DNA from 3 places in the Micromonospora sp. NPDC053740 genome. Region 2 is predicted to be linked to each of the others. Evidence: riboswitches for the same ligand, from Rfam matches in the RefSeq annotation. Region 2 holds a riboswitch; each other region holds the start of a gene.

The links. Region 2 has a riboswitch for cyclic di-AMP ahead of AB0K35_RS19100 (hypothetical protein). Riboswitches for the same ligand answer to the same signal wherever they lie in the genome.
Region 1: linked by a shared signal. The riboswitch ahead of AB0K35_RS10535 (NlpC/P60 family protein) and the one ahead of AB0K35_RS19100 (hypothetical protein) in region 2 are both predicted to bind cyclic di-AMP.
Region 3: linked by a shared signal. The riboswitch ahead of AB0K35_RS17865 (C39 family peptidase) and the one ahead of AB0K35_RS19100 (hypothetical protein) in region 2 are both predicted to bind cyclic di-AMP.

Annotation. Positions count from the first base shown of each region.
Region 1 is NZ_JBFASO010000003.1:370,620-380,359, reverse strand. It holds gene AB0K35_RS10580 (dihydrofolate reductase family protein) at 1-466, shown strand, start outside; gene AB0K35_RS10575 (VOC family protein) at 491-832, opposite strand; gene AB0K35_RS10570 (TetR/AcrR family transcriptional regulator) at 997-1,572, opposite strand; gene AB0K35_RS10565 (2-dehydropantoate 2-reductase N-terminal domain-containing protein) at 1,655-2,623, shown strand; gene AB0K35_RS10560 (LD-carboxypeptidase) at 2,811-3,749, shown strand; gene AB0K35_RS10555 (2'-5' RNA ligase family protein) at 3,712-4,332, shown strand; tRNA gene AB0K35_RS10550 (tRNA-Gly) at 4,438-4,511, opposite strand; gene AB0K35_RS10545 (pyridoxamine 5'-phosphate oxidase family protein) at 4,757-5,314, opposite strand; gene dcd (dCTP deaminase) at 5,414-5,992, shown strand; gene AB0K35_RS10535 (NlpC/P60 family protein) at 6,052-7,029, opposite strand; cyclic di-AMP (ydaO/yuaA leader) riboswitch at 7,106-7,241, opposite strand; gene AB0K35_RS10530 (peptidoglycan recognition family protein) at 7,477-9,459, shown strand; gene AB0K35_RS10525 (NlpC/P60 family protein) at 9,515-9,740, opposite strand, start outside.
Region 2 is NZ_JBFASO010000007.1:295-10,034, reverse strand. It holds gene AB0K35_RS19135 (glycoside hydrolase family 3 protein) at 1-1,579, opposite strand, end outside; gene AB0K35_RS19130 (DUF3145 domain-containing protein) at 1,667-2,158, opposite strand; gene AB0K35_RS19125 (hypothetical protein) at 2,467-2,796, shown strand; gene AB0K35_RS19120 (carbonic anhydrase) at 2,871-3,494, opposite strand; gene AB0K35_RS19115 (alpha/beta hydrolase) at 3,665-4,636, shown strand; gene AB0K35_RS19110 (AAA family ATPase) at 4,744-6,861, shown strand; gene AB0K35_RS19105 (cation diffusion facilitator family transporter) at 6,968-7,885, shown strand; cyclic di-AMP (ydaO/yuaA leader) riboswitch at 8,004-8,135, shown strand; gene AB0K35_RS19100 (hypothetical protein) at 8,192-9,205, shown strand; gene AB0K35_RS19095 (hypothetical protein) at 9,349-9,740, shown strand, end outside.
Region 3 is NZ_JBFASO010000006.1:152,470-162,209, forward strand. It holds gene AB0K35_RS17860 (hypothetical protein) at 98-868, shown strand; cyclic di-AMP (ydaO/yuaA leader) riboswitch at 1,153-1,294, shown strand; gene AB0K35_RS17865 (C39 family peptidase) at 1,529-2,377, shown strand; gene AB0K35_RS17870 (hypothetical protein) at 2,451-3,488, opposite strand; gene AB0K35_RS17875 (alpha/beta hydrolase) at 3,625-4,371, shown strand; gene AB0K35_RS17880 (CDP-glycerol glycerophosphotransferase family protein) at 4,376-6,046, opposite strand; gene AB0K35_RS17885 (bifunctional cytidylyltransferase/SDR family oxidoreductase) at 6,080-7,597, opposite strand; gene AB0K35_RS17890 (ABC transporter ATP-binding protein) at 7,744-8,520, opposite strand; gene AB0K35_RS17895 (ABC transporter permease) at 8,555-9,448, opposite strand; gene AB0K35_RS17900 (TetR/AcrR family transcriptional regulator) at 9,629-9,740, shown strand, end outside.

The sequences.
Region 1 (9,740 bases), on a different contig from region 2:
CGACTACCTGACCCGTGACGCCGAGAGCAACATCGGCGCGGAGATCATGGGCCGCAACAAGTTCGGCCCCCAGCGTGGCCCCTGGGAGAACCATGACTGGCAGGGCTGGTGGGGGGACAACCCACCGTTCCACACGCCGGTCTTCGTGCTCACCCACCACGTGCGCCCGTCGTTCAGCCTGTCCGACACCACATTCCACTTCCGCGATGTCAGCCCGGCCGAGGCACTGGCCGAGGCGAAACAGGCTGCCGACGGTCGGGACGTACGCCTCGGTGGTGGGGTCGCCACCATCCGCGAGTTCATCGAGGCCGATCTGGTCGACACGATGCACATCGCAGTGGCGCCCGTCGACCTCCACCGGGGAGAGCGGTTGTGGGACAGCCCCGACGAACTGCTCGACCGCTTCCACCTCGAATCGGTGCCCAGCCCCAGCGGAGTCACCCATCTGCTGTTCTGGAGGCGATGACAGCCCTGGCGGCAGCCCGTTCGTCTAGAGCCGGGCCAGCACCAGCAACCGGTTGCCGTCGGGGTCGGTGACCCGCGCGGACCGTTCACCCCAGGGCTGGTCGACCGGCTCCTCGGTGACTGTCGCTCCACCGGTACACAGCGCGCCCACGGCTGCGTCGCAGTCGTCGGCGTAGACGCACAACTCCCAGCGGTGCGAGTCGGCCGGCCCGCCAGCCTCCGGGTTGGCGGCCAGGCCGAGCTCGCTGCTGCCCAGCCGCAGCGCGACGAACTCCGGGGCACCCTCGTCCGGGAACCGGTAGGTCAGCTCGAAGCCGACCACGTCCCGGTAGAACGCGATCAGTCGTGGCAGGTCAGGTGTCGTCACGATCGGAAAGGCTTCGGTGAACACGGACCACCTCCAAGCCGGACCCTAGCCGCTGGCGAGGCCCGGCAGGAACCACCACACCTCGCCGTGCTGGAGGAGGCCGACCTGATCCAGATCGAACGGGGCCACCACGGCCGCAGGCCCAAGACCTGGATCAGGATCAATCACCGAGCAGGTACGCCGCGGCGGAGGCCGGCGAGGACGAGGGTGATGACGCCGTCCGCGTCCGTTCGGTAGGTCGGGTGGTCGTAGGCCGCGCAGATGCCGTGGAGGGCCATCATGACGGCGCCGGCGCCCACGTCGTCGCGGATGGCTCCGGCGTTGACGGCGGCGGCCAGGAGGTCGTCGATGACCTGGCCCAGGGCCTGGGCACCCTCCGCCAGTGCGCCCGACTGGGTGGCCATGAGCGTGGCGAGTGTGCGGGCGAGGCCCTCGTGGCCGTGCAGGTGGTCCACGAAGCCACGCAGGAAGGACTCCAGCGCCTCGTCGGCGGGGAGGGTGGCGTGCAGCTCGCGGGCCCTGTCGCACATCGCTGTGAGTTCTTCGCGGTAGACCGCCTCGGCCAGGGCCTCCCGGGTGGGGAAGTGGCGGTAGAGCGTGCCGGTGCCCACGCCGGCGAGTTTGGCGAAGTCGTCGAAGCGCAGGTCGAAGCGGCCGTCGGCGAAGAGCTCGCGGGCCTTGGCGATCAGGGCGTCGCGGTTGCGGCGGGCGTCGGCGCGCAGTGGCTTGGCATCGGTCACGTGGGGCTCCATTGACAAGTGGAGACTATCTCCATATTTTAGAATCGGAGACAATCTCCAATTATAGGGTACGAGGTGCCGCGTGAAGATCTTGATGTTCGGCCGGGGCGTCATCGGCGCGATGTACGGATGGGCCCTGGAACGGGCCGGACACCACGTCGAGTTCTACGTCCGGCCGGGGCGGGCCGCTGCGTACGGCAATGCGATTGACCTTGACCTGCTCGACACCCGACGGCGACCGTGGGGGAAGCGGGTCGCCGAGAGGTGGCCGGTGCGCTATCGCGAGTCGCTGGAGCCGGACCACGACTTCGATCTGATCGTGCTGAGCGTGCAGCACTACAGCTTCGCGGAGGCCACCGCCTTCCTGGGATCGCGCGCGGGCAGAGCCACCGTGCTCGTCTTCAACAACCTCTGGGTCGAGCCGCTGACCGCGACCGAACACCTCCCCGCCGACCAGGTGGCCTGGGGCTTTCCCGGAGCCGGCGGTGGTTTCGGCGACGACGGTGTGCTGCGTGGGGCTCTGCTGCCCGTGGTCTTCTTCGGCACTCTCGATCGGCCGCCGACCGAGCGCGAGCGGGCCGTGCGCCAGGTGTTTCGTGAGGCGGGGTTCAGGCTCCAGGAGAACGACGACTTCCGTGGCTGGCTGTCGATCCACTTCGTTCAGAACGCGGGCCTGCACACGCAGAGCCTGAAGTCGGGCTCGTTGTCCAAGCTGACGTCCGGCAACGTACGCGAAGCGATCCTTGCCACCCGCGAACTCCTGCGGCTCGTCGAGGCTCGCGGCGTTGATCTGCGGCGGCACCGCAGCGAGCTGCTTCCTTTCACTGCGCCCGTCTGGCTGGCAGCACCGGCGATGGCCTGGCTGTTCAGGCACTTCCCGCCGATGCGCCTGGTCATGGAGGCCCACGCCAACCCCGAGGAGCTGCGCGCGGTCTGCCGCGACACCCTGGCGGAGGCGCGCAGGCTGGGCGTGGAGGTGCCCCGACTGGAGGCGGCCGAGCCCTACTTCGCCGCCGAGAGAACGATCCAGCCATCAGTACGCAGGTGCTGAAACGCCACAGGCGTGCGCGTTCACAGCCGCCCCAAAATGAGATGCGAACGGGCTCACGCAGCTGTTGGATCTCGACATGAAGCATGAGCTTGTTCGTCCCCGGAAGGCACGCCCGGGGGACCACCTCGCGGTCCTCTCACCGTCCTTCGCTGCGGCCGGTGCCTATCCCGGAATCCACGAGCAGGCCATGCGACGGCTTGCTGACCTGACCGGCCTCGTTCCGGTCGAATATCCCACCACCCGCCAGGTGGGCGCGAGCGCGGCGGCACGGGCGGCGGACATCAACGCCGCCTTCGCAGATCCCCAGGTACGCGGCATTCTCGCCGTCGTCGGCGGCGAGGACCAGATCACCGTCATCCCCCACCTGGACGGCGACCTGGCCCGAGCCGACCCGAAACCGTTCCTCGGCACCAGCGACAACACCAACCTGCACCACTGGCTCTGGGGCCTCGGCATCGCCAGCTTCTACGGCGGGTCCTCCCAGGTTCACCTCGGCCCCGGGCCTGCCGTCGACGACATCCACGTGCGCTCGCTGCGAGCGGCGTTGCTCACCGGGGAACGGCTGGAAATCACCGACCCGGGTGAGTCCGAGGACATCGGCATCGACTGGGCAGACCCGCAGGCGTTGAAGTCGCACGGAGAGCGCGAACCGACGGAGCCGTGGAGCTGGTACGGGCCGTCCCGCGCAGTCACCGGCCCCACCTGGGGTGGCTGCCTGGAAGTCATCCAGTGGATCCTGACGGCGGGACGCTTCCCGTTTCCCCCGGAGGTCCTGCACGGCGGGGTGCTGATCATCGAGACGTCGGAGGAACTCCTCCGCGCCCGCGAGGTTGGCTGGATCGTCCGCTCACTTGGTGAACGCGGTCTCCTCAGCGCCGTCGACGCGGTCCTGGTCGCCCGTCCGCCCGTCTCCGACCACACCCGTCGACCCCCCGCGGCGGAACGGGCGCTCCTTCGCGAGCAGCAGCGCGACACTGTCGTCGACGTGGTGACCCGCTACAACCCGGAGGCGGTCGTCTGCGTCGGCGTCCCGTTCGGCCACACCAAACCACAGTGGATCATTCCCCACGGCGGCCCGATCACCGTCGATGGTGTGCAACGTCGAATCTTCGCCGACTACCGATAGGAAGCCGCAGGTTATGGAGCCGACACAAACGGCCCTCATCGTGCCGATACCCGAGGCCGAGGAGGCGGTGGGCCGGTTCCGGGCATCGCTCGACCGGGCCGCCGGGTGGGGCGTGCCGGCGCACGTGACAGTCCTCTACCCGTTCCTGCCCCCGCAGCAGATCGATGAGCAGGTCATGGCGGTGCTGCGCGAGACCATTGTCGGGATACCGCGGTTCGACGTCGCACTGACGAACGTCGGCTGGTTTGGAGACACGGTCGTCTGGCTCGCTCCGCAGCCAGATCGTCCGTTCCGGGAGCTCACGACGGCGGTGTGGCAGCAGTTTCCCGAGGCGCCCCCGTATGCCGGAGCGCACAGCGACGTGGTGCCGCACCTGACCATCGGTCACGACGCCGCCAAGCCCACGCTGAGCCACGCCGCGGAAACCATCGCCGCGCACCTGCCGATCAACGCAACCATCGACAGGGTCCGGCTCATCGCCGGAACACCGGACATCAGTCCTTGGCGCACCGTCTGCGAGTTTCCACTGGGCAGCACACAGCCTGGGTCGGCTGGTACGGGACTCGCAGCGGCCACAGCGTGAAGCTGAGGCGCGGCCCCTGCTCCCGTGGCTGAGCCGCCGGGTCCTCGTGCCCAGGAACGTCGAAGGCCCTGACCGGGACTCATGTCCTGACCAGGGCCTTCGCAGTGGAGCGGGTGACGGGAATCGAACCCGCACTGTCAGCTTGGGAAGCTGATGTTCTGCCATTGAACTACACCCGCAAGCGGCACCACTGTACCCGAGTCGTCGAGCCTCTGCACCCAGGCACCCCCGCCGGTCGCGGCTGTCCGCGTACCCCTCGTCCGGGTTGATCCACTCGGCTTTCTGGAAGTCGGGGCATCCGGGGCGCTGGGACAGCGCGATTTCCATGAAGTCGAGTTGATCACCGCGGGCGGCCGGGTTGGTGCGTACGACCGGTGCCGGCTCCGTTACGACGGAGCCGGCACCGATGATCTTCCGGCCGTGGTCAGGCGGCAGTGCACTGGACGTCACGGCTGAGGCGGGTCGGACGCGCCTGCGGGACGGCGACGGGCGCCGCCACCGCCGACGGGGCGTTTGGGTCGAGCCAGACCCGAACGGCCGGCCGACCCGGCGCGAGGCCCGGGATGCCCGCGATGTGCTGCTCGCGGCGGGTGAGCATGGCCACGTCGACCGTGAACTCGAAGAGCCGCCAGTCGACCTGCGGCTCGGCCCGGGCGGTCTGCGCCAGCTGCGCCACCCGGACCGGATCGGTCACCGGACGGGCGCTCCCCGCCACGTACGCCTCGTCGTCGCTCTCCTCCGCAGGGAACGAGTGCAACGCGTAACGGCCGTCACGTTCGAGGTCGCGGCGCTTGGGCGAGTCGATGATGAAGCAGAACAGCCCCTCGGCGCTGATGACCGGGGAGACCGGATGGACGCGGGGCCCGCCGTCGGCACGGACCGTGGCCAGATAGCCGAAGCCCGGCCCGTATTGCTGGAGGAGAACGCGGATCCCGTCGGCGAGTCGGGGCTCGTCGGCGGCGAATTCGGACCAGGAAGCCATGTGGGCATTCTATCGAACAAATGTACGAGCAGCGACCTCGACGCGCTGGTCACCGCCACCGAATCCGGCCACCTTTGGCAACGCGGCTATGGTGGTCCGATGCTGCTCTCCGACCGCGACCTGGTCTCCGAGATCAAGGCCGGCACGCTGGGCTTGGAGCCGTTCGAGCCCACCCTGGTCCAACCCTCCAGCATCGACGTCCGACTCGACCGGCTGTTCCGGGTCTTCAACAACCACCTCTACACCCACATCGATCCGGCAATGCAGCAGGACGACCTGACCTCGGCGGTCGAGGTCCCCGACGGTGAGCCGTTCGTGCTGCACCCGGGGGAGTTCGTACTCGCCTCGACGCTGGAGGTCATCTCGCTGGGTGACCAACTCGCCGGCCGACTGGAAGGCAAGAGCTCCCTGGGCCGGCTCGGGCTGCTCACGCACTCCACAGCCGGCTTCATCGACCCGGGCTTCTCCGGTCACGTGACGCTGGAACTCTCCAACGTGGCGAACCTGCCGATCACCCTCTGGCCGGGCATGAAGATCGGGCAGCTCTGCATCTTCCGACTCTCCTCGCCGGCCGAGCACCCGTACGGCTCGGTGGTCTACGGCTCGCGCTACCAGGGCCAGCGGGGGCCGACACCCAGCCGCGCCTGGCAGCACTGGCGCACCTGGCCCACCCGCTAGAACCACGACGACGAGGGCCCGCCGCGACAGATCGCGACGGGCCCTTCGGTCGTCCGGGGTCAGCCGGGACGGCCGTAGCTGTGGATCGGCCCGTCGTCGACCTTCTTCATCTTGACCGGTTGACCGGCCTGCGAGGCGTGCACCACCCAGCCGCCGCCGACGTACATGCCGACGTGGTGGATGTCGCTGTAGTAGAAGACCAAATCGCCGGGGCGCAGGTCGCCCTTGCTGACGTTCTTGGTGACCCGGCTCTGGGCGGCGGCGTTGTGCGGCAGCGACACGCCGGCCTTCGCCCAGGCGGCCAGCATCAGCCCGGAGCAGTCGTACGAGTTCGGGCCCTCGGCACCCCAGACGTAGGGCTTGCCAATCTGCGCGCAGGCGAACTTGACAGCGGTGCCCGCGGCGCCGCCGGGATAGCTACCCGGGCAGGGCGCCGGGCGCAGCGGACCGCCGCCGCCGTTGCCGTACACCTTGAGGCGAAGCTTCTGCAGGCGGTCGATCTCTTCGTTGATCTGCTTCTTCTTCGCCGCCAGCTGAGCCTCGGTGCGGGTCAGCTGGGCCACCATCTCGTCCAGCGGCGCCTTCTGCGCGGCCAACTGGTCGCGCAGGTCGGCCACCTGGCGTACGTCCTTCTGCTGGTTGTGCGCGAAGCGGTCGAGCATTTCGAGCTGGCCGACCACCTCGCTGGGCGACCGGCTGCCCAGCACCGCGTTGACGGTCGAGACGTTCTCACCCTTGTAGGCGCGTACGGCCAGCGCGCTGACCTTGTCCATCGCGGCGTCGACCTGGCGCTCCAGCGGAGTGATCCGGGCGGCCAGGGCGTCTGCCTGCTTGCGCTTCGCGGCGAGGTCGGTGCGAGTGGCGTTGTGCCGTTCAATGATCGGTTCGAGCTTGTTCCAGTCGGCGTCGATCTGGCGCTCGATCTCGGCGACGGACGGGTCGGCGTGGGCCGCCGTGGCACTGCCGGTCAGGACGACGGCGATGCCCGCCAGCGCGGCGAGAGCGGTGGTGAAGCGGGACCAGCGTGGGCGCGGCACGATCGACGCCGGGCCGGCTGATGCCGACCGGTCGGACGACGGCCGCGGGGCATGGAGTGCCACCGGGGTCTCGTACTCCTTCTTCCTGACCGCCTACCGGGTTAGCTGACGGGTTCGGGCGGGAAGTCGGCGCCCTACCGCAGTGGCTGCGGATTCACCCCGAGGGACCTGGGTCCCCGGCTCGCTCGAAAACGACTCGGCGGTGTCGGTCCGTTACCGCCCGGGCTGGGCGGAGCTGCTGTCGGCCCGACGAATGACCAGAGTAGAGACGCCTGTTACCAATCCGCAACCCGTGCGGCAGTGACACTCCGTACCGATTGGACGACGTCACCGACCGTGTGTGAAGAATTCTTTCTGCAAGCTTCGATAGATGGAAAGGTATTGACCTGACCTCCCGGACGGCGCGATGGTGACCTGACCTCACTCCGCGAGAATCTAGGGGGTTCGATGCACCATCCAACCCTGTCGGCCGGCTGGCGCGCACTGCTCGCCGCCACTGTGGTAGCCGCCGCGACCACGGTGCCACTCTCCGCCGGCCCGGCCGCAGCCGCGCCCACCACCGACCGCCAGCAGCAGTACGCCGCAGCGGCCAGCGAGTACGGCGTGCCGGCCGTCGTGCTGCTCGGCGTCTCATACCTGGAGTCCCGTTGGGACACCAACGCCGGCACACCGAGCACCAGTGGCGGCTACGGCCCGATGCACCTGACCGATGCCCGGCACGTGGCCGCCCTCCCCGAGCGCGGCCACCACGACGCCGGCGCCGAGGACCCGCGCGGCGACGACTCCCGTTCCGCACTGGTGCCCGCGCCCCGGCCGGTCGAGGCACCCGCGCCGTCCACCGCCGCGTTGCAGACCGTCGACGCCGCCGCCACGCTGACCGGCGCCACCCCCGAGGCACTGCGCACCGACGCGGGTCTCAACATCCGGGGTGGGGCTGCGCTGCTGAGCGCGTACCAGAGGGATCTGGGCGCGCCGGTCGGCGCGGACACCGACCCGGCGGCCTGGTACGGCGCGGTGGCCCGCTACTCCGGCGCGGACAGCGCCGACGCCGCCGCGGCCTTCGCCGACGAGGTCTTCACCACCATCGGCGCGGGCGAAGCCCGGGTGACCGACGACGGCCAGCGGGTCAGCCTGCCGGCCCGCGCGGTGCGGCCCGAGCGTTCCTGGTTGGACCGGCTGGGCCTGCGCCGCCTGGCCCGCCCGGACGGGGTGGAGTGCCCGCGCAGCATCTCGTGCGAGTGGATCCCGGCGCCCTACGAGGCGTTCGGCGACGGGGACTACGGCAACCACGACCTCTCCGACCGGCCCGCACGGCAGAAGATCGAGTACATAGTCATCCACGACACCGAGGCGAGTTGGGCCACCACCCTGCAACTCGTCCAGGATCCGACCTACGTGAGCTGGCACTACTCGCTGCGGTCGGTCGACGGGCACATCGCCCAGCACGTGAAGACCAAGGATGTCGGTTGGCACGCCGGCAACTGGTACGTCAACGCGAAGTCGATCGGGTTGGAACACGAGGGCTTCGCGGCGCAGGGCACCTGGTACACCGAGGCGATGTACCGGACCTCGGCGAAGCTGGTCCGGCACCTGGCGTTGCGGTACGGCATTCCGCTGGACCGCCAGCACATCATCGGCCACGACAACGTGCCCGGCACCATTCCCTCGACAGTGCGGGGGATGCACTGGGATCCGGGCCCGTACTGGGACTGGACGCACTACTTCGACCTGCTGCACGCGCCTCGACTGGACACCGGCACCCCGGCCACCGGGCTGGTCCGGATCGACCCGGACTACGCCACCAACCAGCCGGCGTTCACCGACTGCGTCACAGCGGGCGTGCCCTGCGCGCCACGCGGCTCCTCCGCTGTGGTGCTGCGCAGCGCACCGTCGGCGGACGCGCCGCTGGTGAACGACATCGCGCTCCGTCCGGACGGCACCCCGAACACGATGTCCGTGTCCGACCACGGGGCCCGGGCATCCGCCGGGCAGACGTACGCGTTGGCCGGGCGGCAGGGTGACTGGACGGCGATCTGGTACCTCGGGCAGCGGGCCTGGTTCCACAACCCGGCGTCCGCGCCGACCGCCAGTTGGACAGTCGGCGTGGTGGCCACGCCGAAGCCCGGCCGAACCACCATTCCGGTCTACGGACGGGCGTACCCGGAGCAGTCCGCGTACCCGGAAGGGGTGCCCTACCAGGCGATCTCGCCGCTCCAGTACACCCTGGCCGCCGGGCAGCGGTACGCCGTCGGCGCGGTGCTGGCCGGCGAGTACTACCGGGCCAGCACGTTCGACGGCTCCTCACCCGGCGACTGGACGGTGATCCGCGGCAAGAACCGGTACGCGCAGATCCAGTTCGGCCACCGGATCATGTACGTCGACCTCGCCGACGTGCAGCTGTTGCCGTCCCCGGTGGGCGCGCCCCGCTGAGAACCACGACGGCCCCCGGTCGGTGACCGGGGGCCGTCGTGTCGCGCGAGGTGGATCAGCCGGGTCTGCGGAACCCGGCGATGGGCATTGTGGTGATGCTGGACACCTGCACCGGCTTACCGGCACGTGGCGCGTGCACCATCTGGTTGTTACCCAGATACAGCCCGACATGACTCAGGCCGGAGAAGAAGAAGACCAGGTCGCCGGGGCGGGCATCGCCCCGCGAGATGGCCTTGCCCTCGTTCCACTGGTCGCCGGTGTGGTGGGTGAGGTAGATCCCG
Region 2 (9,740 bases):
GCACGTACGGGGTGTCCATGGCGACGGTCACCGCCGCGTCGGGGCTCAGGTCCTTGGCGCCGTCGCCGTAGCCCACCAGGTGCACGATCGTGCCGCCGCTGGGCTTGACCTGCACCCCGGCGGCGGTCAGCGCGGCGGTGAGCGTGGCCCGGGTGCCGTCCCGACCGCCGGACGAGGTGACGGTGACCGGTCCGCGTACCGCTCCGCCGCAGGCGCCCTTCAGCACGGTGACGGCGGCGGCTGCCAGCGCGTCGGCCGCCGCCCGGTGCGCCGGGGTGTTGAGCGTGGACATCTGCGCCGCCGGCAGCTCCGCGAGCTGGAACTTCATGGTCAGCACCCGGGTGACCGCCTCGACCAGCCGGGTCCGGGGCAGGGATCCTCCGCGCAGCGCGGCGAGCAGCCCGTCGTACGCCTGACCGACGTTCGGGGTCATCAGGATGAGGTCGTTACCGGCGTTGAGCGCCCGGACCGCGGCCTCGCCGGGGGCCCAGCGCATCGCGGGCGGCATGTTCATCCCGTCGGTGATCACCACGCCCTTGAAGCCGAGTTGGCCGCGCAGCACGTCGGTGAGCAGCTTGTGCGAGAACGTCGCCGGGGTTCCCGGGTCGATCGCGCGCGCGTCCAGGTGACCGGACATCACTGCCATCGCCCCCGCGTCCATCCCGGCGGTGAACGGCGGCCACGCGCCGCTCTGCAACGCCGCGGCGGACTGGGTGAGCACCGGAAGGTCCTGGTGCGAGTCGTCGGCGCTGTGGCCGTGCCCGGGGAAGTGCTTCAGGGTGGCCGCGACCCCGACCGCCTGGAGGCCGCGGACCGCGCCGCCCACCTGCGCGGCGGCCTGCTTCGGGTCGGCGCCGTACGACCGGGAGCCGATCACGGTGCTGCGGGTGGCCAGCACGTCGGCCACCGGGGCGAAGTCGATGTTGATGCCCATCGCGGCCAACTCGGTGCCGGCGGCCCGCCAGGCCGCCTCGGTGAGCTTCGGGTCACCGGCCGCGCCAGCCGCGAGGGCGCTGGGCAGCACTGTGACCCCGTCGCTCACACGGGTGACGACGCCGTACTCCTGGTCGGTGCCGATGAGCAGCGGCGCCGAACCGGCGGCGAGCCGACCGCCGGCGGTCCGCAGCCCGGCGGTGAGCTCGTGCACCTGCTTGGGGTTGTCGACGTTGGTGGTCTCCTGGTTGCCCTTGGTCGGGTCGTCGGCGCTGAAGCCGACCAGGATCAGGCCACCCAGTCGGTACTTGGCGATCATGTCGGCGGGGGTGTCCACCCCGGCCAGGGCCTGGTTACCGGCCGCCGAGCCGGCGGAGACCTTCGTCGCCGAGTCGCCGTAGGCGTACGGCATCAGCACCTGGCCGACGAGGTCTTCGTCGGCCAGCGTCGCCACCAGCGCGGCGGCGCGGCTGGCGGGGTCGCCGGCCGGCGGCGCGGCCGGGACGCTCGGGCCCGCGGACGTGCCGGCCGGGCTGGGCGTCGGCGTGGGGCGCTCCGGGTCACCGGAGCAGCCGGAGGCGAGCAGGGCGGTCAGGGCTGCGACAGCGACACTGGCGCGCCACGGGCGATTCGACACGCCGCCCATCCCACCAGCTTCTCCCTTATCGGGGCAACTTGACCTTACCGGTCGTCGCCGCTGCGACGGCGTCCGGCCAGCGGCCCGCCGGCCGGGTCAGCCGACCCGAGTGAGCAAGGTCACCGGGGCTCCGTCGCCGGCGTACCGGTAGGGCTCCAGGTCAGCGTCCCATGCCGTGCCGAGCGCCTTGTCGAGGGCGTGCGCCAGCGCCTCGGGGGCCCGGGAGGCGGCCATCAGCGCTCGAAGGCGGTCCTCGCCGAGCTGAATGTCGCCGGCCACGCCGACCGTTGCCCGGAACAGGCCACGGGCTGGCACATACATGAAGCGCTCACCGTCGGCGCCGGGACTCGGCTCCTCGGTGACCTCGAAACGGATCATGGGCCACTGCCGTAGGGCAGCAGCCAGCTCGGCGCCCGTCCCAGGACGACCGGTCCACCCGCACTCGGCCCGGCGTGCGCCGGGGTCGACGGGCTGAGCCGTCCACTGCAGGTTGACCGGCGCGGCTAGGACGCGCGCGATCGCCCACTCGACGTGTGAGCACACGGCGAGCGGGGTCGAATGGACGTATACGACGCCACGCGTTGGCACGGTGACCTCCCGGAGAGCGAGGTGCGTCTTCCCCTACGACCTCGTCCACCCAGGTGGCTGCTGCAACACATGATGACTCCTGTGACGCATGGTGCGCCAGAGAATCGGAAAAAACGCCGGGTGGAATAGCCGGACGGGTGGTCGCCGTTGCCTCTCAGGACACCGCGACGACCAGCATGATGTCGTGGTCCTGTACAGTTCCACCGGCGGCTTATGCCGCGTTACACCTTCGCGGGTCGAGTCACGTACGACCCGCACACAGCCCCCGGACGTCCAGTCCTCCCGTACGTCTTGCAAGGAGTACCTCCGTGGCGAGCAACACCTCTAAGACCGCGCGCGCGTCCGTCCGGGCCGGCCAGGCTGGCCAGGGTGGCGCCCTCAGCGTGCTGGGCGAGTTCAAGTACCTCATCCCGCTCAACGGCGGCAAGCACGCCTACGTGCGGAACCTGACCAACGGCAAGACCGCGCACCTGCGCACGGACTCCGACGCCTTCGTCGAGGAGATCCGCGTTCTGGCCGCCGCCGGCCACGCCGCCAAGATCCGGGCGGAGATCAACAACCTGGCTGCCACCCACCCGGGTGACGGCTGGGAGGCCACCGAGAAGCGCCTGGTCGCGGCCGGCGTCTTCGAGGGCTGAGCCCTCCCCCACGCACCACCGAAACCGCCCGCCGGGAGTTCCCGGCGGGCGGTTTCGCGTGTCCGGAGGCCGGGTCAGCCTGGATCGAGCAGGGCCACCTCGCCGGTGGCCAGGTCGTAGAGGCCGCCGACCACTGCCACCCGGCCGGCAGCCACCGGCCCGGCCAGCAGATCGTCCTCGCGCAGGGTGCGCACCGTGCGCCGGACGTGCCGGCGAATCGCCAGCGGCTGCACCGCCGGATCGTCGAGCCCCGCCTCGGTCACCGCCGGGGCGATCTCGTCCACCAGGTGTGCCAGCGACCCGCCGGGACGCTGCCCGGTGCGCAGCGACTCCACAGTGGCCTGCACCGCGCCGCACCGCTCGTGGCCAAGAACCATCACCAGCGGTACGCCGAGCTGCCCGACCACGTACTCGATCGAGCCACAGACCGCGCGATCGAGCACGTGCCCGCCGGTACGGATCACGCAGATCGCGCCGAAGGTCTGATCGAAGATCGCCTCCAACGGCACCCGGGAGTCGATGCACCCCAGCACCACGGCGTACGGCTGCTGGTCGCCGGAGGCCGCTGCGGCGGCCGTCACGTCGTGTCCGTGCACCGGCTGACCACTGACGAACCGCCGGTTGCCGGCGAGCAGGTCGGCAAGCGCGGCGCGGGGCGTACCGCCGGCCTGGCGCCCCTGCCCCGACGTCGCGCCCATGGGTGCTCCCGACGACCCCATGCCGTTCAGCTTGGCCCGCCGCCGTCCGGGACGGGCGAGGTCGGGAATGTTCGCCACGGTGCGATTGGCGTGGTGTCATGGCGGGTAGCCGGTGTTACCGCCGGGTATCGGAGGTGCTGGTGGTACTGGGCGGACCTGGGGAGGTGGCGATGCCGGAGCGGTTCGAGGTCGGTCTGCCGGACGGCGTACGGCTCAACGTCGAGGCGACGGGTCCGACGGACGCCCAGGTCACCGCCATCCTGCTGCACGGCTGGACGCTGGACGGGCGCGCCTGGCACCGGCAGGTCGACGCGCTCACGGCACCGCCGTTCGGCGGTGCCGTGCGGGTGGTGGCCTACGACGCGCGGGGGCACGGCCGGTCCAGCTGCATGGCGCTGCCCACTGCCACAGTGGCCCAGTTGGGTGACGACCTGGCCGCGGTGATCGACGCGGTCGCGCCGACCGGCCCTGTGGTGCTGGTCGGGCACTCGATGGGCGGCATGACGATCATGGAGTACGCGCACCGCCACCCCGCGCACTTCGCCGCCCGTACCGCCGGCCTGGTCTTCGTCTCGACCACCGCCGAGGGGCACACGCACACCGTCTACGGCCTCTCGCCGCGGATCGCCCGGTTGATCCGGCTGGCCGAGACGACCGGCGCCGGCGTGCTGGCCCGGTGTGGCTCGTGGCGCGCGCCCCGGGCACTGCTGAACGCGCTGCAACCGAGCATCCGGTGGATGCTCTTCGGTGACCGCTGCGAGCCGGCCGACATCCGCCTGGTGACGTCGGCGGTGGCTCGGGCCTCGCTGCGCTCGATCGGCGGGTTCCGCGCCTCCATCGGCGCCCAGCACCGGCTGGACACCCTCGCCGCGTTGGCCCACCTGCCGGCCGCCGCCCTGGTCGGCGACCGGGACCGGCTGACCCCGCCACCGTGCGCCGAGTCGATCGCGGCGGCTCTGCCGGCCACCGAGCTGACCGTCTGCCCCGGTGCCGGGCACATGCTGATGATGGAGCGTCCGGACGAGGTCAACGCCGCGCTCACCGGCGTGGTGCGGCGGGTGCTCGCCGAATCGCCGCCGGCTCACCGTGGCGCATCGCCGCCGGCTCACCGTGACGCGGCCCGTGCCGAGACGGGCGCCTGAGCACGTTCGCGCACCTCGGGCGCGGCGGGTCGGCTCCGAGGCCGTACTCTTCTCGGTTGGCTCGCGCGGTTCCCGCCGCCTGCCGGCGACCTCTGAAGGAGCGTGCGTTGACCGACCAGACCGGCCTGGAGCAGGAGATCGCCGTCGAGCAACGACACCTCGACCGGGTGTACGCCCGACTGGCCGAGCTGCGGCAGTCGGCCGTCCGCGCCGAGCGTGACGGCTACCGGATGGCCCGGGTGGGCACGCACGGCGCCCTGGTCGAGCGCGACGCGATGGTCTTCCACGCGGCGCAGCGGCGGCACACCCTGGACGCCGAGCACGAGGGGCTGGTCTTCGGCCGGCTGGACCTGCGCGACCGTCAGGTGCTGCACGTCGGGCGACTGGGGATCCGCGACGAGAACGCCGTGACGCTCGTCGTCGACTGGCGCGCACCGGCCGCCGCCGCCTTCTACCAGGCCACACCGGCGCAGCCGCTGGACGTGGTGCGGCGCCGCACCATCCAGTCCCGCGCCGAGCGGGTCACCCGGATCGAGGACGACCTGCTGGACCCGACGGCCGCTCCGGAGGGGATGACCGTCGTCGGTGACGGCGCGTTGCTGGCCACCCTGTCCAAGGCCACCGGGCGGGGCATGCGCGACATCGTGGCGACCATCCAGCGGGAGCAGGACGAGGCGATCCGCTCGCCCGGCTCCGGGGTGACCATCGTCGCGGGCGGCCCCGGCACCGGCAAGACCGCTGTCGCCCTGCACCGGGCCGCGTTCCTGCTGTACTCCGACCGCAGCCGCTACGCCGGCGGCGGCATCCTGGTGGTCGGCCCGTCGTCAGTCTTCGTCGAGTACATCGGCTCCGTGCTGCCGTCGCTCGGTGAGGACACCGCGACCCTGCACTCGCTGGGCACCCTCTTCCCGGGGATGACCGCCACCCGACCCGACCCGCCCGAGGTGGCGGCGGTGAAGGGCTCGCTGCGGATGCGCCGGGTGCTGGAGCGGGCGGCCCGCGACGCGGTGCCGGGCGGCCCGGGTGAGCTGCGGTTGCTCTACCGGGGCACACTGCTGCGGCTGGACCGGACCGCGCTGGACCGGATCCGGGACCGCGCGCTGCAACGCGGCGCACGACGCAACGAGGTGCGCCGAGCCGGCTTCGACGGGGTGTTCGCCGCGCTCTGGACGCAGGCCCGTGAGCTGAGCAGCGGTCGACTGCCGGAGCAACCGGCCTTCGAGGCGGAGATCGCCGAGCGGTCGGAGTTCCGGGAGTTCCTCAAGGCGTGGTGGCCCCGGCTGCACCCCCGGCACGTGCTCGGCTGGCTGGCGCAGCCGGACCGGCTGCGCCGGTACGCCGGGGGGATCCTCTCCTCGGCGGAGATCCGGCTGCTCAACGCCGCGTACCGGAACCTGGACTCGGCCGGGCTGACAATCGCCGACGTGGCGTTGCTGGACGAGTTGGACGCGCTGCTCGGTAAGCCCGCACAGCCGGCCCGAGCGCGACGCGATCCGTTCCAGCTCGCCGGCGGCGTCCGTGAGCTGAGCACCCTCGGTGAACGGCAGCGGGCCGCCCGCGCGGCGGCCCGGGAGCGCCCGGAGGACTACCGGGAGTACGCGCACGTGGTGGTGGACGAGGCGCAGGACGTCTCGCCGATGCAGTGGCGGATGATCGGTCGGCGCGGCCGACTGGCCTCCTGGACAGTGGTGGGCGACCCCGCCCAGACCGCGTGGACCGGCGATCCGGAAGAGCTGACCCGAGCCCGCGACCAGGCGCTGGGCCGGCGCAAGCGGCACGACTTCACGCTCACCACCAACTACCGCAACTCGTCGGAGATCTTCGCGGTGGCGGCGGCGGAGATCCGTCGGCTCTACCCGGACCTGCCGCTGCCGACCGCCGTCCGCTCCACCGGGGTCGAGCCGGTGGAGCTGGTGGTGCCCGCGACCGGGTTGGAGACCGCGACAGTGGAGGCCGCCGCCGGCCTGCTGGCCGAGGTGGAGGGCACGGTCGGCGTGATCACGCCGGTCCCCCGCCGGGACGAGGTCGCCGGGTGGTTGGGCGCGCTCGGCGCGCCGAGGTTGCAGGTGGTGACCAGCCTGGAGGCCAAGGGCATGGAGTACGACGGGGTCGTGCTGGTCGCCCCGAGCGAGATCCGGGCGGATCCGGGGGCCGGGGTACGCACCCTGTACGTGGCGCTCTCCCGGGCCACCCAGCGGCTCACCACCATCGACCCGACCGGCTGACCTGTGCGGACTGCCGCCAGCGGAAGGTGGTGGCCATACACTTGCACACATAGCGATGTGAGCATACATTTGACCGGGTCCCGGCCGGCGGCGGAAGGTGGTTCTCGTGGGCGCAGGTCATGACCACCACCATGGGTCCGTCGCCAATGCCGCACACCAGCACCGAGGTCGACTCTGGGCGGCATTCGGCCTGCTCGCCACCCTGATGGTGGTCGAGGCGGTGGTCGCCCTGCACACCGGCTCGCTCGCCCTGCTCTCCGACGCCGGGCACATGTTCACCGACGTGCTCGGCATCGGGATGGCGCTCGCCGCCATCACGGCGACCCGGCGGGCCACCGGCGACCCGCAGCGCACCTTCGGGCTCTACCGGCTCGAGGTGCTCGCCGCGCTGGCCAACGCCGTCCTGCTCTCCGGCGTCGCGATCTACGTGGTGATCGAGGCGATCCGCCGTTTCGGTGACCCGCACCAAGTCATCGCCGGCCCGATGCTCGCGGTGGCAGTGCTCGGCCTGCTCGCCAACATCGCCGCCTTCGCGCTGCTGCGCGCCGGGGCCCGGGAGAGCATCAACCTCCAGGGCGCCTACCTGGAGGTGCTCGGCGACCTGCTCGGCTCGCTCGGCGTCATCGGCGCGGCCCTGCTCATCACCGTCACCGACTGGTGGTGGGCCGACCCCCTGGTCGCGGTCGCCATCGGCGTGTTCATCCTGCCGCGCACCTGGCGGCTGGCCCGCGCCGCCATCCGCATCCTGGTGCAGGCCGCCCCGGAGCACCTCCAGGTGACGGCCGTGCACGACCGGCTCGCCGCCGTCCCCGGGGTCGTCGAGGTGCACGACCTGCACGTCTGGACGCTCACCTCGGGCATGGAGGTGGCCTCCGCCCACCTGACCATGGCACCCGGCGCGGAGGTCGGCGCGGTGCTCACCGCGGCGCGTACGGCCCTGCACGACGACTTCCGCATCGAGCACGCGACGTTGCAGATCGAGCCCGGTGCCGCTTCTGGAGCCTGCGGCTCCATCGAATGGTGACGGAGTCGTACTTTTCCGTGGTGACGCACGCACCGTCCGTCACATTGGCTGCAGCAGCCCCACCGGCACCGGTAGGCTCGGTCCCGGCCTCCACCAGGCGGCGCCCTCCCGGCGCCGGTGGCGGTCGCCGCCTAATCGCCCAGCTGGGCGAACCGGGGAACCATGTTCCTGGGGTGCATCCGCGTCAGCGGTAGGGATCTTCCGTCCCGAACCCGTCAGCTAACCCGGTCGGCGGCTGACGGAAGGACATGCGCAGTGGCACCAGCACGACCACCCGCCGCCCGACTGGCGGCCCTGATCGTCGCGATGTTCGCCCTCGGCGTCGCGCTTCCGGCCGGCACCGCCTCGGCCGCTCCCCCGACCGGCCTGCGGGCCGCCGCGCCCGACTCCGACGAAGAGGGCGGCACCCCGGCGTTGCGCGCCCAACTCGAGGCGGCCAGCAAGGGCTACCTGGACGCGAAGCGCGCCCTGGACACCTCGGTGCAACGGCAGAAGCAGCTCGCCACCCAGCTGAAGACCATCGAGGTCGAGATCGAGCAGCGCAACGGCAAGGTCGGCGAGATCGCCGAAGTGGCCTACCGCACCGGCCGGCTCGGTGCGATGTCGGCGCTGCTCAACAGCAACACCCCCGAAGGTTTCATGGACCGGGCGGCGGCGCTGGACGCGGTGGCGGCCAACGAGGACCGGGTGCTGCGCGACCTGCTGAACAGCAAGGACAAGGCCAACCGCACCCGGGTCGCCCTGGACGGCGAGATCAACGAACAGCGCAAGCAGGTAGCGGTGATGGCCAAGCGCAAGGAGCAGGCCGAACGGGCCCTGACCGTGGCCACCACACCCAGACCGCAGACCACGGCCGACGCGGGCTCCAACCGGGGCACCTCCAGCGCCAACGCGACTGCCGCGCCGCGCAACTCCGACGGCTCCTGGCCCTCCGAGTCGTGCAGCGTCAACGACCCCACGCCGGCCAGCGGCTGCATCACCCCGCGCACCCTGCACGCGCTCAACCAGGCAAAGGCGGCGGGCTTCACCCGGTACGTCTCGTGCCACCGCCCCAGCGGCTCCGGTGAACACCCGAAGGGCAGGGCCTGCGACTTCGCGGCGCAGAAGGGCGGCTTCGGCGGGAACGCCACCGGCGGCGACAAGACCTACGGCAACAACCTGGCCGCGTACTTCATCCGCAACGCGGACCGGCTCGCCGTGCTCTACGTGATCTGGTACCGGCAGATCTGGCTGCCCAGCAGCGGGTGGAAGTCGTACAGCGGGGCGCACGGCACCCCGTCGACCGACCACACCAACCACGTCCACCTGTCGGTCTACTGACCCAGCCGTCGTGATGCCTGTGAGTCATCGTGATGACTCACAGGCATCACGTGCGTCCGGGGGCCGGGCTACGTCGCCGGGCGTACCCGTGATGTCGTCGCTCGTCGGACGACCCGGCCGCGGTTCGCGGGCAGCATCGCGGTATGCCTCGGATCCGACCCACCACCCGCAAGGCGCTGCTCACACTGCACCTCGTCACCTCGCTCGGCTGGCTCGGCGCCGACCTGGTGCTGCTCACCCTCGGCATCGCCGTGCAGCGGGGCGCCGACCCGGCGGTGGTCTATCCAGTCACGGCCCTGGTCGGCACGGTGCTGTTCGCGCCGCTGAGCGTCCTGGTCTGGCTGATCGGAGTCGCCAGCTCGCTGCTCACCCCGTGGGGCCTGCTGCGCCACCGTTGGGTGCTGGTCAAGCTCGTGCTCACCACCGTGATGGTCGGGCTGGTGCTGTTCCTGCTCACCCCGAACCTGCGCCACGCCGGAGCGGTCGGCGCCGCCCTGCCGGCACGGGATCGCGCCGACCTGGTCATCGCGCCAGC
Region 3 (9,740 bases), on a different contig from region 2:
CGACCCACCCGCTCTCTGACCCGCCGACCCGTGGCCACAGTGGCCCGCAGGTCGGCGTGGCTCCCCACCGCACTGCTCTCTCCCCGAGGTGCCGACCATGGAGACCGTCGTCTTCTACCAGTTCGTGACCGAGATGCCGCGGGCCGCCGCCATCTGGTCGACGCTGTTCCTGCTGACCCTGGGCCTGCTCACCGTGCTGGCCGCCCGCCCCGAACGGGACCGGCCCACTGACGACCCGCTCCCGGCCGGGCCCACTGCTCGGGAGTTGGCCGCCGCCGAGGCCGTCGACAGGCGCCGCTACGCCGAGGAGGTGGCCGTCGCCGCGGCAGGCGCGGCCACCACAGCCAAGCGGCGACGCGCCGCCTGGCTGACCGCTCAGGAGCAGCTGGAGCGGGCCTGGATCGGGTACGACGAGGCGGACACCGCCGCGCGTCGCTTCGCCGGCGCCGGTGCGCTGCCCACCCCGCAGACCCCGCACACCCCCGCCGAGTACGCCGCCCGGGAACGCTATCTGCACCGGGCGGCGATGGCGGCGTACTGGCGGGGCGACCTGACCATGGCCCAGCTCGGCGACGTGTTCGGGCACCGGCGCTGCTGGGATCCCCGGCGACACCCGGTCGAGCAGGAGGTGCTGATCAGCCGGGTGGTCAGGGATGCGCGGCTAACCGACTACCAGGTGGCCGCCGACAGTGAGCGGGCCGCCTGGCGCGACGCGGAGTTGGCCGCCGAGTCGGCTCGTGCCCTCGCCGAGGAGGCGTACGCGGCGGTGGCCCGGCTCCGCCCGCCAGTGGTCCCTGCGCGCCGCACTGTGGCCGGGGCGCTGCGTCCCGCCGTCGTGGCGCTGTGGCGCCCGGCCCGGGTGGGTTGAGCCCAATCCGTGATGTGAGGCCGGTCACCCAATCGTGAATTAGGACGTCCGACGCGATCGGCGGGATTGTTCCCGCGATTGTGGTCGCGTTCTTTGCGGCCTGTCCGGTTGTCGCCCATAGGCGTCGCCGTAACCGGTTGTCCCATCGAGTCACATCATCGGCAATACGCGCAGAAATTGTCTCACCGATTGGGGTTTACGCAGGTGAACCTGGCTTGGCAGGGCGCGGAGCCGCCAGTACTGTCGTCCTGTCCGATGCGGTAACCGATCGCAAGAGGCGACGCCGCATCGACCCGCTTAATCGTGATCAACGAACCGGGGACCCACCAGTAAGTCCGGGGTGAATCCGCGAGCCACGGCCCGCGGTAGGGCGATCTTCCCGCCCGAATCCGTCAGCTAACCCGGTAGGCGGTGTCGGAAGGAGTCAACTCCTCGTGCAGCACCTTTCCACCCCTCGGTTGTTCCCTCGCCTCCACGGCGCGGCGATGCACCCGCTCATTCGTCCAGTGACGGTGAGCTGACCCCCCGGGTCATCGCCTTCCCCGCCCGGCCGCGCCGGGCGTTCCCCTGAGCGGTTCACCATCCGCGGACCACGGTCCGCGCGCTGGCGCCTGCCCGGATACCGGTCCGGCCCCGGTGTGCCGCTCTCCCCCCCGATCCGTGGAGGACCCCGTGAAGCACACCCTGAAGCGTCAGCTCCGCCGCCTCGCCACCGAGCGCCCGTACCAGATCGTCGCCGCCTCGGCTGCGGCCCTCGCGATCGCCACCACCACCGGCGCCCTGCTCACCACCGCCGACGACGCCCCGGCCGGCCAGCGCACCGCGACCACTGTCGCCGAGATGCGCAGCGACGTCGCCGCCTCCCGCGGTGAGGCTCGGGACGCGTCCCCCTCGGCCAGCACCGCCCCGACCACTGCCGCCCCGGCCACCAGCGCCGCGTCCCCCGCCGCCAAGGCCAGCAGCAACCCGGACCTGACCCGTAAGCCGACGCCGCCGAAGCCGCCCGCGACGAAGGTGCTCGACTACGACTACGAGGCGCAGAACACCTACTACAACTGCGGTCCGGCGGCCACCCGCAACGCGCTCAGCGCCGCCGGCATCGACCGCACCCAGGAGCAGCTCGGCGCCAAGCTGGGCACCACCGAGATGGGCACCAACTCGGCCGAGGACACCACCCGGGTGCTCAACGCCGAGGTGAAGGGCTCCCCGTACCGGACCCGGATGTTCCCCGGCGCGCCCAGCCCGGCCCAGATGGACCGCCTCCAGGCCGACGTGGTGAAGGCCATCACCGACGGCCGGGGCGTGGTGGCCAACGTCGTCGGGGACGCCACCGACACCGACGGCGGCTGGCACTCCTACGGCGGCGGGCACTACATCGCCGTCGTGGGCTACAAGGACAACGGTCGCACCGTGCGGATCGCCGACTCGGCGAACCCGGCCGACCCGTCGTACTGGATCACCACGATCGACCTGGCCAACTGGATCACCAGCCGGGGCTACTCCGCCTGACCCGGGCACGCTGACCGCCGCGGGCGCCGTCCCCCACAAGGGGCCGGCGCCCGCGGCGTCTTCGGCTGTGCGGTCAGTAGGTGATGAAGCCGTACAACGCCTTGTGGTTCGACTTCGTCCCGACCACAGTGTGGTCGACGGCGGACGACTGCACACCGCCCCTGACGAACAAGTAGTCGATCTTGCTGGAACCGTTGGTGGCCGCCGATCCGTACCCGGTCATGCCGTAGCCGCTGAGCGTGCCGGGGGCGATGCCGGTGCGGTTCGCGTCGATGCCCACCACGCGGATCGTCGACGCGTTCAACAGCGTGGTCGCGTCCGCACCGAGGTGGATGCCGCTGTTGGCGACGCCCCGGTCGCCGTCGCCGGCGCAGGCGTTCTGCCGATTCTCCTGCGGCAGGTGCATCGTCGCGGCGAACACGCTGGTGCCGGTCGCCTTGATGGTGAAGCGCGCCGCGATCGCGCTGGTCCGCTTCCACTTGTAATAGTCGGTGCTGTCCGGGTCGCTGTTCGGCGGCTTGTACAGCGTGCACCCGGCGCCGTTCGCGTACGCCGTGCCCGGCTTGAGCCAGCCGGCGCTCCAGTACTTCGAGATGTCGCCACTGGCGAGGTTGAGCGTGCGCTTGTTCCAGATGATGGCGTTGGTCTGCTTCTTCTTCAGGTCGCCGAGCGACTGCGAGCTGCACTTGTGCGTGCTGCCCCACGGCTCCGGGTCACTCCACGCCACGATCGCCCCGTAGCTGCCCGCCGGGTAGCCGAACTTCGCCGACAGTTGGTCGGCGTACGCCTCGGCCTGGCCGGTGCCGCGCACCTGCTGCACGATCAGGATGTCGGGTGCCACCACGCCGCTGGTGCCCGTGCGACCGGCGTCGTCGACCAGGATCGAGGTCAGGTGGTCAGGTCCGGAGATCCGGGTGCAGCTCCCGTCGGAGTTGTTCACCACCAGGTTCTCGATGTTGTTGTTGTAGACCCGCAGCACCCGGTCGGCCGCCGCGGGCGCTGCGCCGTTCGGTGCGGCCACGTCCGATGGCGTCGCGGACGCCCGGTGCGGTACGCCGAGCGTGACGGCTGCCAGTGCCGCGACCAGCGCCAACCCGTACATCCTGTACACAGTGGCTCCCCTCCGGACGGAATCGACAGGTGACTCTCTCCGTCCGGCCCGGAACTTTACAGTGGATCAACCTTTGGTGGGGGCGGTGTGGATGACGGCTCTCGTACCAGGTCGTGAACCGTGGGAGACTGCGGCCGTGGTGGATGAATCGGGTGGTCAAGCCGGTCGCGGGCGGGTCCTGCTGCTCCTGCACGGGATGGGCACGACCGGGGACGTCTGGTTGCCGTGGGCGCCGCTGCTGGAGCAGCGCTGGGCGGGGCGGTGGCTGGCACCGGACCTCGCCGGCCATGGCTGGGCGGCACCACTTCAGTCGTACACCTTCGCGGGATTCGCCGACCGGATAGCGCGCGGCCTGGCACCCGGCGACCGGCTCGTCGTGCTCGGGCACTCGCTGGGCGGGGTGGTCGGCCTCGCGCTGGCCGCCCGCGCCGCCGGTACGCCCGTGGACGCAGTGGTCGGGCTGGGCATCAAGGCCGTCTGGTCACCCGACGAGCTGACCCGCGCCGCCGACCTCGCCGCCCGGCCGGTGAGCTGGTTCGCCACCCGGGCCGAGGCGGCTCGCCGCTACCTGCGGGTCTCCGGGCTGGCCGGCCTGGTCTCGCCGGACCACCCGGTGGTGGACGCCGGGCTGCGTCAGGTCGACGGCCGGTGGCGCCTCGCCATGGACCCGACCGCCTTCGCCGTCGGTGAGCCCGACCTGGCCGGGCTGCTGGCGGCGACCGACGTGCCGGTGGTGCTGGCGCGCGGGGAGAACGATCCGATGGTCACCGACGAACAGCTCAAGGAGTACGGCGTACCGGTAGCCACGCTGCCCGGTCTCGGGCACAACGCGCACGTGGAGGACCCGGCGGCGGTGCTGGCGCTGCTCGACCCGTACCGCTGAGCGGCTACGCCGGTGTGGACGCGGCCAGTGTCTCAGCCGGTGCCAGCTCCCGGCGGGCGGCGGTCAGGAACGCCTCGGCGTACGCCTCGGCCGGGAAGTCGCCCAGGTAGCGGCGGCGGGTGGCCCAGCGGGCCTCGGCCAGCGGGTCGGTGTCCAGCAGTGCGCTCAGCACCTCGTCCACGTTGGACATGTCCCGACGCAACACGTAACCCGACCCGGCCAGCGGGAACCGCTCCACGAACCGGTCGCCCTCGTCGCCCATGTCGGTGACCGCGTACGGCTTGCCGGAGTAGAGGAAGTCCGAGATCACGCCGGACACGTCGGAGACCAGCGCGTCGGCGGAGTTGACGCACTCGGTCAGGCTCAGCTTCCGAGCCGACGCGCCGACCACGTGCTGGCGGCCGGTGCGGGCCCGGTCGGCGACGAGCAGCTCGGTCAGGCGGCCCAGTTGGCGGGCCGACGCCGGGTTCTGCGTGGTGTACGGGTGGGCTCGCAGGATCACCGTCGCGCCGCGCTCCAACAGTCGGCGCAGCAGGCTTTCGGCCACCGGCAGCGAGCAGTAGTCGGCGTCGGCGTTGTGCCCGGTCCAGGTTGGCGTGTAGAGCACGGTCGGGTGCGCCAACCCTCTTGCGGGCTCCGGGCGTACGTCGATCGACTCGACCTGTGGGCGACCCACCACCACGAACTTGTCCGCCGGGATCTGCACTCCGGCGCGGGCGTACCTGTCGATCGCCGCCTGCCCGGCCACGAAGATCCGGTCGAAGATCCCCGACACCGGGTTGGCGCTCGGCGCCTTGTCGCTGTCGCCGTGGTGCAGCTGGATGTGGGTGAGCTGGGTGAAGCGGACACAGTGGCTGTTCTTCGCACCGTGGTTGACGTAGAACGCCGCCCGCAGGGTCGGCACCAACGCCTCGTCCAGCGCCCCCAGGGTGGGGCAGTAGACCACCGGCGCGTCGGTGGCCGCCGCGATCGGGGCCAGGAACTCCGGCTCACGCAGCACGACCAGGAACGGCCGGCCGATCCGTTGCAGATACGGCAGCCACATGGTGACCTGGTATTCCGAGCCGGGAGGCGCGGAGAAGTAGAGCAGGAATTCCGGCTGGTGCCGGCGCAGCGCGGCGGCCACCGACCCGCCCCCGGACCGTGGGCGGAACCGTCGCCGGGCGAGGTCCAGAGCGACCGCACCGGCGCCCGCGCCGACCAGCAGGCTGGCGGCCAGGGCCACACCGGCCGGCAGGGCGAGAGCGGCGGCGAGCGCCACGGCGGCGAGCAGCCCGAGCAGGGCCGTGCCGAGCCGGTCGGCGATCAGTGGCGTCCAGGCGCGTACCGGAAGGTTGGCCGCCCGGATCTCCAGAGCACCGGCGGTGCGCAGCGGCCCCACCAGCAGCACCAGCCCCAGCAGGACCAGCCCGGTGGCGACAAGCGCGAGGTCGAGCCCGTCGTCCAGCCGCCGGGAGTAACCGACCAGGATCGCCGCGGCGATCAACGCGGTCTCCGCCACCAGGTCGGCGCTGGGCCGGATCCGCTGCTCGGCGGCCGAGGCGGCCAGCGCGGCGACCGCCAACGCCAGCCCCCAGCCGGTGGCGCCGGTCAGCGCCAGCACGACAAAGGCCAGCACTGCCAACCCGGTGGTCAGGCACCGGGCGGCCAGCTTTCGGACCAGGTCGCCGCGCATGTCGCTCCGTTCGTGGTTCCGCAGCCGTCGACGTCAGTTGGTGGACGTCGCGCCGGCCGGTGCCTCGACCCGACCCGACCCGGACTGCGTCGGCACGCTCGGCGTGGGCCCGTCGCCGGGCGCCCGGCGTACGTCGATCACCTGACCGGTCAGGTCGGAGATCAGCACGTCCAGCGACGACTGGGCGACGGCCTCCGCGGCGAGCAGGGTGTGCTCCGGCTCCTCGCCGAAGGCCCGCGTCCGCATCGGGGTGGCGGTGCGCTCCGGGTTGATGCAGTTGACGCGGACGCCCACGTCGGCCCACTCGTCGGCGAGCGCCTGGGTGAGGTTGACCAGGGCGGCCTTGGTGGCCGAGTAGAGCGCGTAGCGGGCCCGGCCCCGGGTGTAGGAGCTGGAGGTGTAGAGCAGCAACTGGCCCTTGGTCTGCTGGAGGTACGGAAGGGCCTGGCGGGCGATGGTCACCGGGCCGACGAAGTTGACCTGGAGCAGCCGGTCCATGGTCTCCTCGTCCATCTCGGCGAGGGCGCCCTTCTCCAGGATGCCGGCGGTGACCACCACGTGGTCGATCCGGCCGGTGGCCTCGAAGGCGGTCGTCAGCGCGGCCTCGACGTCCTCGGCCCGCTCCACGTGGGTGCCCGTGCTGGAACGGCTGAACGGGAAGACCTGGGCGCCGTAGCGCCGGGCCAGCTCGGTCAACTCGTGGCCGATGCCGTAGCTGCCGCCGAACACCACGATGGTCCGGCCGGTCAGCTCCTCGCTGTAGCTGCGGTGGTCGGTGAGTCGGGGCGCCTGCGCGGCGGCGAGCTGGAAGAGCTTGTCCGCCAGGTGCACGTCGACCGGGTGGGTGACCTTGATGTTCTCGTCCGAACCGTCGATCACCTTGATCGGGGTGCCGGGCAGGTAGCGCAGCACCACGCCACAGTCGTCGGTGGCGGCGAAGTCCGGGTCGTCCTCGGCGATCTGGTACGCCGCGCGGATCGTGGGGGAGCGGAACGCCTGCGGGGTCTGACCACGGCGCAGCCGGGAGCGCACCGGGATGTCGGTGATGCAGTCGTTCTCGTCGACCTGGATGATCGTGTCCGCGGAGGGGATTGCCACGTCCACGGCGTCGTAGCTCCAGAGCGCGTTGACGCACTCGCGCACGATCCGGCCGCTGAGCAGCGGGCGCACCGCGTCGTGGAAGAGGATGTTGCAGTCTTCCGGGCCGACAGCGTCCAGCGCGATCCGGGTGGTGGCGTTGCGGGTGTCACCGCCCTCGATCACCTTGGTGACCTTGCGCAGGCCGGCCTTCTCGACGATCTGCTGGGCGTCCTCGAGGTGGCCGGTGGCCATCAGCACGATGATCTCGTCGATCTCCGGTGCCGCCTCGAAGACCGCCAGGGTGTGCTCGATGATCGGCTTACCGGCGATCTTCAGCAGCTGCTTCGGGATGCCGAGGCCCAGTCGGGTCCCGGTGCCGCCGGCCAGAACCACCGCCACTGTCCGTGCGGGCCGCCACGGTGTCGGGGTCTCCGCTTCGGCGTCCGGGCCAGGGGTCTGGTCCTGCGTCATTGCCGGATCCTCACTCTCAGGGATGCGTTAACGGAAGGTTCCGCCCGAGCGGCGACGGAATGAACCTTAACGCGCGGACCGCGTCGCCCCAACGCGGGCGACGCGGTCCTCGGGTGCCATGTCGGCGCTGGACGTTCGGCGGAACTCTACTTGCTGTTCGCGTACGCCTCGTACGCCCGGATGACCTCGTCGGTGGGGCCATCCATCCGGATGACGCCCGATTCCAGCCAGATCGTCCGTTCGCAGGTGTCCCGTACGGAGGAGAGCTGGTGGCTGACCAGGAACACCGTTCCCGCGCCCTCCCGCAGCTCCCGCACCCGCTGCTCGCTGCGCTTACGGAAGCCCTTGTCGCCGGTGGCCAGCGCCTCGTCGATGAGCAGCACGTCGTGCTTCTTGGCGGCGGCGATGGAGAACCGCAGCCGGGCCGCCATGCCCGACGAGTACGTCCGCATCGGCAGGCTGGCGAAGTCACCCCGCTCGTTGATCCCGGAGAAGTCGATGATCCCCGCGGCCTGTTTGGCAACGTCGTCGGGGTGCATGCCCATGGCCAGGCACCCGAGGACGACGTTGCGTTCGCCGGAGAGGTCGTTGAGCAGGGCGGCGTTGACGCCCAGCAGCGACGGCTGCCCCTGGGTGTGGATGGCGCCCCGGTTCACCGGCAGCAGACCGGCGATGGCCCGCAGAATTGTGGACTTGCCGGAGCCGTTGCTGCCGATCAGCCCGATCGCCTCACCCCGGTACGCGGTGAAGGAGATGCCCTTGACCGCGTGCACCTCCCGGACGTTCGGCGCATGGGTGCGCTTGACCAGCCGGCGCAGCGCTGCCACCGGCGTGGTGCCACCGGCGGCGCCCTGGTGGACCCGGTAGATGATGTGCGCGTCGTCCACGACCACTGTCGGGATGCGCTCCTGGGTGCGGGTCATCGTCGCGCTCGCCTCGGTGGGGGCGTCGAAGTGATCAACCACGGCCGTACTCCTGTTCGCCGCGCCAGAAGTAGATGAAACCGCCGATGCCGGCGACCAGCGCCCAACCGGCGCCGACCAGCCAGAGTTGGGCCAGCGACTCGTTGAGCAGCGGCGCCTCCTCGAGCAGCGCGTACCGCGCCAGCTCGATGTAGACAAGCAGCGGGTTGTACTGCACAAGTGTCGTCGCCCAGCCGGGCAGCCGGTCGAAGAGGCTGACGCTGTAGAGGACGCCGGAGCCGTACATCCAGGTCCGCATGATGAACGGCATGACCTGCTTCAGGTCGCTCGACTTGGCGCCCAGCCGGGCCACCAGCAGCACCACGCCGGCGTTGAACACCGCCTGCAGCAGCAGCGCCGGCACCAGCAGCAGCCACTCCCAGGTGAGCGGCTCGCCGGTGACCAGCACGATGCCGACCAGCACCACCATCGAGGCCAGCAGTTGCTGGAACTGGGTGATCGTGGTGGACAGCGGCAGGCTGGCCCGGGGGAAGTGCAGCGCCCGGATCAGCCCGAGGTTGCTGCTGATCGACTGGGTGCCGGCCAGGACCGCGCTCTGGGTGAAGTTGAAGATGAACAACCCGGTGGTCAGGTAGGCGATGAAGTTCGGGATGCTGTTCTGTGCGAGCACCACCCCGAAGATCAGGTAGTAGACCGCCGCGTTGGTCAGCGGGGTGAGCACCTGCCAGAGCTGACCCAGCTTGGCGTTGCTGTACGAGGCGACGAGCTTGGCGTTGGCGTACGCGGCGATGAAGTGCCGGTAGGCCCAGAGTCGGCGGCTGTACTCGACGAGGCTGGGTCGCTCACCGGCGACCCGTAGCCCGTGCCGAGCGGCCAGCTGCGCCTGGGTCAGGCCCGTGTCGGGGTCGACCAGCGCGGTGGTGGCCATGGAAATGGCGCTCCGATCTTTCGTGCAGACGGGGGTTGCTCGCGACGATCGAATCCTAGTGGGAAATTTGCGCGGGGCGCCGCCTCGTCGCTGCGAGGACAGTAGTCCGAAACACGTCGGGACGCAACCGTACCGTCGTTGCGCTACGCTGTCCGGCGTGACCTGCGATAAGAGCCCTCGATGACCACCGAAAAGAGGCGGGCGCCGGCCGGCGCCGCGGTGCTGCGTGACGAGATCACCACGGCGATCCGCCGGGCACTGATGCAGGAGCTCGCCGCGGTCGGCTACGGCC